DNA from 3 places in the Paenarthrobacter sp. MSM-2-10-13 genome. Region 1 is predicted to be linked to each of the others. Evidence: riboswitches for the same ligand, from Rfam matches in the RefSeq annotation. Region 1 holds a riboswitch; each other region holds the start of a gene.
What was found. A riboswitch is a leader RNA that binds a small molecule or an ion and turns the genes downstream of it on or off. The one in region 1 is predicted to bind cyclic di-AMP.

Region 1 (2,256 bases):
CGTGACGCCCCGGCGGGCCAGTTGGCCAGCATCGACCTGCCCTACTACGCGAGCCAACTGGAGTACCCGTTGATGGCAGGCAGCTACGGGGTCATGGCCTTGGAGTCCCCGCAACCCGCTGTCGTTCCCCAACAACTCGCCCCGCCTGCCGTCAAGGAAGGATCGAACCTGTCCTACGCCCTGCAGTGGATCACCTTCGGGATCCTGGCGTTCGTGGGCTTCGGCTACATGGCACGTCAACAGGCCCGCATCCACCGCGAAGAACGGGAAACCCTCGACGAATCCGCGGAGACAGCAAGCACCGTCCAGCACGCCCGTCATCCCTCCCCGCGCAAACGCTCCCGCGCCGAGGAAGAAGACGCCCTGCTGGACTCAATGGGACTCTGAGCCCGGCACCGGGCAGCGCCCGTGCAGGGCGGTCAGGGATATCCCGTACGACAGAAAGCGCGGCACTCGGGAACCATCCTCCGGGGGGACTCGTTGACCCGTTGGCTGCACATCTGAAGAGATGCTCAACAGTTCCATGCCGCCCACCAAACAGCGGCGACTCTTGCGCGACACGGGAAAGTAGTGTCACGAAATTGTAACGATGACGTTTTGCGGCTACTATTAGTTCAGGTTTTTCTGTACTGAGACCCTTGATGCCCCACGCTGGACCCCGCCGGGGGCATCAAACGACTATCCCTTTTTAACGGCGGGGGTGGAGGACCCAGAATCGGCAGCAAGCCTGCCTTGGGGTGAAGCCGTGATGTCGGTGGCCTGAAAGCCGCCGGGCACGGCCGGGCTTTTTCCTTGGCCCGAACCCGACAGCTAACTTCGCAGGCGAACCGAAAGGATCGATCCCCCTTGCCTTCTGTATCCCCCCATGGCCGCCGCCGAAAGCCAACCTCCGGATTCGCGCCCCGCACGGCCGTCCCGATAATGTCCCCCACTACCGGCCGCCACCGGCCCCTGCCAGAGGCAGGGACGCGGGCGAGCCGGCGCAAACAGGTCACCGCAGCGGCCACACTGAGCGTGGCCGCGCTTTTGACTGCAGCGCTCACCGCCGCCCATGCCGGCCCGGCCCCCAGCAGTACAGTTCCTGCCGTGCAGGCGTCGGGGACCGTCACTGCCGGCGCCCCCGTCCAGGCCCCCGTGGGGGCTTCAATCAGTTATGAACGGCCGGCTGTCACCACCAAGCAGGCGCCGTTGCCGGTACCGGCCAAGACCGAGGTGGCTGCTTCCGGTGCGGTTGCACCCAAGTCCGTTGCTGCGGCTCCCGCTCCCGCGCAACCTGTCTCAGCCGCCCGGCTCGGGGCGCCCCTGGCCGGCATGTCGGTCAGCTCACCCTTCGGTATTCGCACGTCCCCGATCTCCGGCGCCGGGGAGCTGCACACCGGCCTTGACCTCGTGGCGGCCTGCCAGACCGCAGTGTTCGCCGCCGGAGCCGGGACCGTCGTGGAGGCCGGATGGTCCCCCTACGGTGGCGGGAACAGAATTGTGGTGGACCACGGCAACGGCCTGAAGAGTACTTACAACCACCTGGCCTCCATCGAAACCTCAGTCGGCGCGACCGTAACCCCCGGCCAGCGGCTGGCCGCGGCCGGAACCACCGGCAACTCCACCGGTTGCCATCTGCACTTCGAGGTACTGCTCAACGGTCAGACCGTGAATCCGCAGGGATGGATGTAAGCCTCGACCATCGCCTCGCCTGGATGTCCGACCCTCAGAGTCCTGATGTGCCCAGGAAGACGTGGCTGAAGGCGAAGAAGATGGTTGCGGTAGCAGCCACGTAGAGCAGCGCGGTAATGATCCAGCCGAATTCACCGACAACGCTGGCCGTGCCGGCGGGTACTTTGATGACTCCATGGTTGATGTTCCGGGCCGTGACCCAGACGAACAGGGGAATCATTGCCGACCAGACAATCATGCAGAAGGGGCAGAGGATGTGGATCGAGTACAGGGCCTGGGACCATAGCCACACGACGAAAGCAAAGCCAAGCGTGACACCGGCCTGCAGCCCGGCCCAGTACCAGCGGGCGAACGTTGCGCCTGAAAGCAGTGCCATGCCGGTGGTGATGATGACGGCGAACGCCACGATCCCGATGAACATGTTGGGGAACCCGAAAACGGAACTCTGCCAGGTCTGCATGACCTGGCCGCAGGAAATCCAAGGATTGACGTCGCAGACGGTTTTATAGCCCGGGTCCTTGAGTACTTCGAGTTTCTCCAGGACCAGGGCGCCGGAGGCGAGCCAGCCGATGACGCCGGTGATGA
Region 2 (2,256 bases), on a different contig from region 1:
CTCGCCAGGCGTTCGGCGATCCGCAGGGTGCCGTCCGTGCTGGCGTTGTCCACCACAGTGATCCGGAAGGTGTGCGGAAGAGTGTCTGCAAGGTGCCCGTGTAGCCTGCGAACGTCTTCTTCCAGGCGGACTTCCTGGTTGAACACGGGTATGGCGATGTCCAGGACGGGAGCCAGCGCGGGTGTGCTGGCGGGAGGGCCTTGCACCGTCCTATGCAGTGCTGGCCGGGGAGCTGTGAGCGTCATATGTCCAGCATGCAACGGCCGATTATGTGGGCTTTAGGCGGAGGCTGTGACCGCGCTGTGAACCACGGGTGGCGCCTGTGAACCATGGGCAGCGCCTGTGAACCACGGGTGGCGCCTGTGAAACAGCAAAAGCCGCACCCGTTCCCGCCATCCGCTCCAGTGGGTACTGGGGCGGACGGCGGGAACGGGCGCGGCAATGAAGCGGTCTGGCTAGTACCAGTTGTTGGCCAAGTGGAAGCCCAGAGCGGCGGACGGGGATCCGTAGCGCTCCTTGATGTAGTTCAGGCCCCACTTGATCTGGGTCTGGTAGTTGGTCTGCCAGTCAGCACCAGCGGAGGCCATCTTGCCGGCCGGGAGGGACTGGACAATGCCATACGCGCCGCTGGAAGCGTTGGTGGCAGTTGTCCTCCAGTTGGATTCCTTCTCCCACAGGGTGTTCAGTGCGGTCATCTCAGCTGCGCTCCAGCCGTAGTTGCCCAGGATGCTGGCGGCGTAGGCCTTGGCGGCGGCGGGGTCGTCCACGGCTTTCGGGGCGGCTGCGGCAGCTGCAGCTTCCGCAGCGGCGGCGGCAGCAGCGGCGTCGGCGGCTTGCTTGGCTGCAGCGTCAGCGGCAGCCTTCTCAGCTGCGGCTTGGGCGGCAGCGGCGTCGGCGGCTTGCTTGGCTGCAGCGTCAGCGGCAGCCTTCTCAGCAGCGGCCTGGTCAGCGGCAGCCTTGTCGGCAGCGGCCTTCTCAGCAGCTGCCTTGTCCGCGGCAGCCCGGTCAGCTGCGCCCTTGGCGGCGGCAGCATCCAAGGAAGCGGAGATTTCAGCTGACTTGTTGGCGCTGACCTGGGCAGCAGCCTGGGTCCCGGCAACGCGGCTCGCCTCAGGGAGAGTCAACGCGGCGTTTGCGGCGGTTCCGAGCGATGCAACACCCAGTGCGGCTGCAACAACGCCGGCTACGACTGACATGCGGTGGCCGGACTTACCCTGGCGGGCAGCGTTCTTGAGGACGGACTGCGACTTGGTGAGCGGTGCGTTGTGTTCGTCGCGGTGACGCGCAGAAGGGCGCGTCTGATCGTTAAATTCAGACATGTTGTGTGACCTCTCAGCGCCTGCGGAGTTAGCTGTCGGGTTCGGATGAGGTCATCCGGCCGCGCGTCACGCTGCGGCTTCACCCCTAGGGCGGCACATTGCCAGGCCCGGAGACTGTGGGTCCCCCGTCTCTGCCTCAAAGAAGAACGGACTCCGGGAAGTGGCAGAGCTCGGCGCATCCCGGATGTGGGTCCTTGGGGAAACCCACCCTTTCGACGGTACAGGAGGTTTCTTCAGAAGTCACATTTAGGTAACAGAGATCACGACGCCGGTGAGTCGCCTTGCCGGCGTGCCTGACTTTCTCCGGTGCTTACCGTGGGAAGTCGCAGCGCGAACTCAGTGCGCCCGGGCCTGGACGTCACCTCCACGGTGCCACCATGGGCGGCAACAATCGAATCCACAATGGAAAGGCCCAGTCCCGAGGTGCCTTCAGAACCCGATCTCGCGGCATCAGCGCGGGCAAAACGGGAGAAGATCCGGCCTTGGAAATCGACCGGAATGCCCGGGCCGTTGTCCGTGACTGTTACCACTGCGCTGCCATCAGCAGAGAGCATGACGCCTGTCACCACGGTGGTGCCGGGATCGGTGTGTTTGCGCGCGTTGGACAGCAGGTTGGCAAGCACCTGGTGCAATTGCGTTACATCGCCGCGAACCGTCACAGGTTCATCGGGGAGCTGGAGGTGCCAGATGTGATCCGGCGCCATGACCTTCTCATCGCTGACGGTTTCGATCACCAACTGGGTCAGGTCAACGTCCTCGACTTTCACGGGCTGGCCCTCGTCCAGGCGCGCCAGCAGAAGAAGGTCCTCCACCAACGTGGTCATTCGCTCGGATTGGCTTTGGACCCTTGCCAGCGACTTGCGGCCATCGTCGGTGAAGGTCTCGGTCATCCTCAGCAACTCCGTGTAGCCTCGGATCGCGGTGAGCGGTGTGCGGA
Region 3 (2,256 bases), on a different contig from region 1:
GGGGTCGCCGCCGCGCGTCCGGCCCCGCTGCTGAGCTGCGGCCAGCCACCGTCGTCACGGAGATCCGGCCCCGCGCCACCGAGCGTCAAGTGCGCCGCCGTAAGAGCCCCCTGCGCCAGGTTGCCGACTTCGCCGCTGCCAGCGGCGTCGGGCAGAAGGCCGGTGTTGCGCTTGCCGCCACCGGGCTTGCCCTGACTGTCGGCCTGCCGGCCACCAGCCCGGTCATGGCCACCTCGGAATCGGGCCAGACCGAGTCCGCCCTCGCCGTCGCAGCCCCCGCGGGCAGCCAGCCCGAGGTTTCCGCGGCAGCGTCGGCAAAGATCGACTTCAGCCGAGCCGCAGTCGCCACTGCCGCTGACCCCGATGGGAAGTTGAAGCAACTGCTCAGCGCCCAGTCGGCCGGAAGCATCCAGCGCGCGTCATCCGTTGGCACCATGGCCAGCCCCCTTGACACACTTACCACGGCATCGCCCTTCGGCTACCGTGTCAGCCCCCTCACGGGCGGCGCCGGCGACTTCCACCGGGGCCAGGACTTCGTTGCCCAGTGCGGCACCGCTGTCCACGCAGCAGCAACCGGCAAGGTCACTTTCGCCGGATGGCACGAATATGGCGGAGGCAACCGTGTGGTTATCGACCACGGCAACGGCCTCGAGACCACGTACAACCACCTGTCGTCCTTCACCGTCCAGGTGGGACAAACCGTCAACCGTGGCGATACCGTCGCGCTGAGCGGCACCACGGGCGCTTCAACCGGCTGCCACCTCCACTTCGAGGTTCAGGTCAACGGTGAAGTAGTAGACCCCATGGGCTGGCTCTAACCAATCTGATGGTCGCCTCTCGCATGTGCGGGACATCCCGTGACCTGAATGTGACATTTGCGTTCAACTGTTGTAGCGTACAGAGCGCATCGGCTTTTTAGGGGGCCGGTGCACTTGAGTGGATTGCCTAGCTCTGCCACCTCTCAAGGTCCGTTCGCATAAATCGTCTGGCAGGGGCGGGGGAACCACTTCTGGTCTTCGTGAGAAGGCCTTGGGGTTAAGTCGCAAAACTTCCTTGGAAGCGGCGCGGCCGGATGACTCCCATCCGAATCCGACAGCTCACCTCGCAGGCATTGGGAGAGGCTACCTACGTGTCATCACGCACTACCCCTGCGCGCCATCGCGCCCAAACGGTTCGCACGAACCCGTTGAACACGCTTTCCAAGGCTGTATCCACCAACGCCGGAACCATGAGCCGTCAGGCCATCGTTCTGGCCGCAGCCTCAGGCCTCGTCCTCACCGTCGGATTGCCCGCACAGGCAGCCGACGCCGATGTTTCCAAGACTGAAGCCTCCAGCACCCAGCAGCTGGTTGTAACGGCAGTGGTTACCGCAGAGCCAACAGCCACCGTTTCCTTCGAGAGCCCCACCGTGGCCACCAAGGAAGCCCCCAAGGTAGTCCAGCGCGCAGCGCAGGTTACCGAACGAGCAACGGCCACCACGGACGAAGCCCCTGAAGCCGTGACGGCTAAGTCCTCCGAGGCCAAGGACCCGGCTGCCAGCGCAGCTGCTTCCGGCCTTGCTGCTATTGCCTACACCGGCATCGGCTCCCCGTACGTTTGGGGCGGAACAACACCTAACGGCTGGGACTGCTCCGGCTTCACCCAGTGGGTCTACGCCCAGGCAGGCATCAGCATCCCCCGCGTGAACGCCTGGACGGCTATGACGCCCACCAGCACTCCTTCTCCCGGCGACCTCGTCATGCAGAACGGCGGAGCCCATGTGGGCATCTACGTCGGCAATGGCATGATGATCAGCGCTTTGAACCCCGGCCAGGGAACGCTGCTGCACTCCGTAGCGTCCACCGGCACCTCCTCGTTCTACACCCTCCGCTAGAAACAATCCGGCTCGGGGTGGGCCGGCATGCCCGCAATGCCGGTCCTACCCGCTACCCGTGTGCACCCAACGGCGCTCGGATACGAAAAGAGAAAATCATGACCAGTGCAAACAAGCTTGCACGGCACCGCGCTGAGGCCCCCAAGACCAGCTCGCTTGCCGTCATTGCCAAGGCTGTCAGCTCCAACGCCGGTGGCGTTGGCCGCCAGGCAGCAGTGATCGCCGCAGCTTCAGGCCTGGTCCTGACCAGCGGCATCGCGGCCAACGCAGCCGAGACCAACGTTGATCGTGAGTCGACCTCCACGTCCACATTGGACGTCCAGTCCGTAGTGCAGGCCACCATCGCGGCCGACTCCACTGTGGCTATCTCTTACGAGCGTCCC

Region 2: it holds a riboswitch for cyclic di-AMP, as region 1 does, so the genes downstream of both, HAV21_RS20190 (hypothetical protein) here and HAV21_RS20695 (M23 family metallopeptidase) in region 1, are expected to answer to the same signal.
Region 3: it holds a riboswitch for cyclic di-AMP, as region 1 does, so the genes downstream of both, HAV21_RS10120 (C40 family peptidase) here and HAV21_RS20695 (M23 family metallopeptidase) in region 1, are expected to answer to the same signal.

The regions. Positions count from the first base shown of each region.
Region 1 covers NZ_JAAOXO010000015.1:74,062-76,317, forward strand. Annotated here, with positions in the region: gene HAV21_RS20690 (SURF1 family protein) at 1-387, shown strand, start outside; cyclic di-AMP (ydaO/yuaA leader) riboswitch at 666-839, shown strand; gene HAV21_RS20695 (M23 family metallopeptidase) at 922-1,671, shown strand; gene HAV21_RS20700 (vitamin K epoxide reductase family protein) at 1,706-2,256, opposite strand, start outside.
Region 2 covers NZ_JAAOXO010000014.1:90,177-92,432, reverse strand. Annotated here, with positions in the region: gene HAV21_RS20195 (glycosyltransferase) at 1-245, opposite strand, end outside; gene HAV21_RS20190 (hypothetical protein) at 456-1,319, opposite strand; cyclic di-AMP (ydaO/yuaA leader) riboswitch at 1,325-1,505, opposite strand; gene HAV21_RS20185 (HAMP domain-containing sensor histidine kinase) at 1,580-2,256, opposite strand, start outside.
Region 3 covers NZ_JAAOXO010000003.1:396,728-398,983, reverse strand. Annotated here, with positions in the region: gene HAV21_RS10125 (M23 family metallopeptidase) at 1-818, shown strand, start outside; cyclic di-AMP (ydaO/yuaA leader) riboswitch at 957-1,125, shown strand; gene HAV21_RS10120 (C40 family peptidase) at 1,130-1,873, shown strand; gene HAV21_RS10115 (NlpC/P60 family protein) at 1,972-2,256, shown strand, end outside.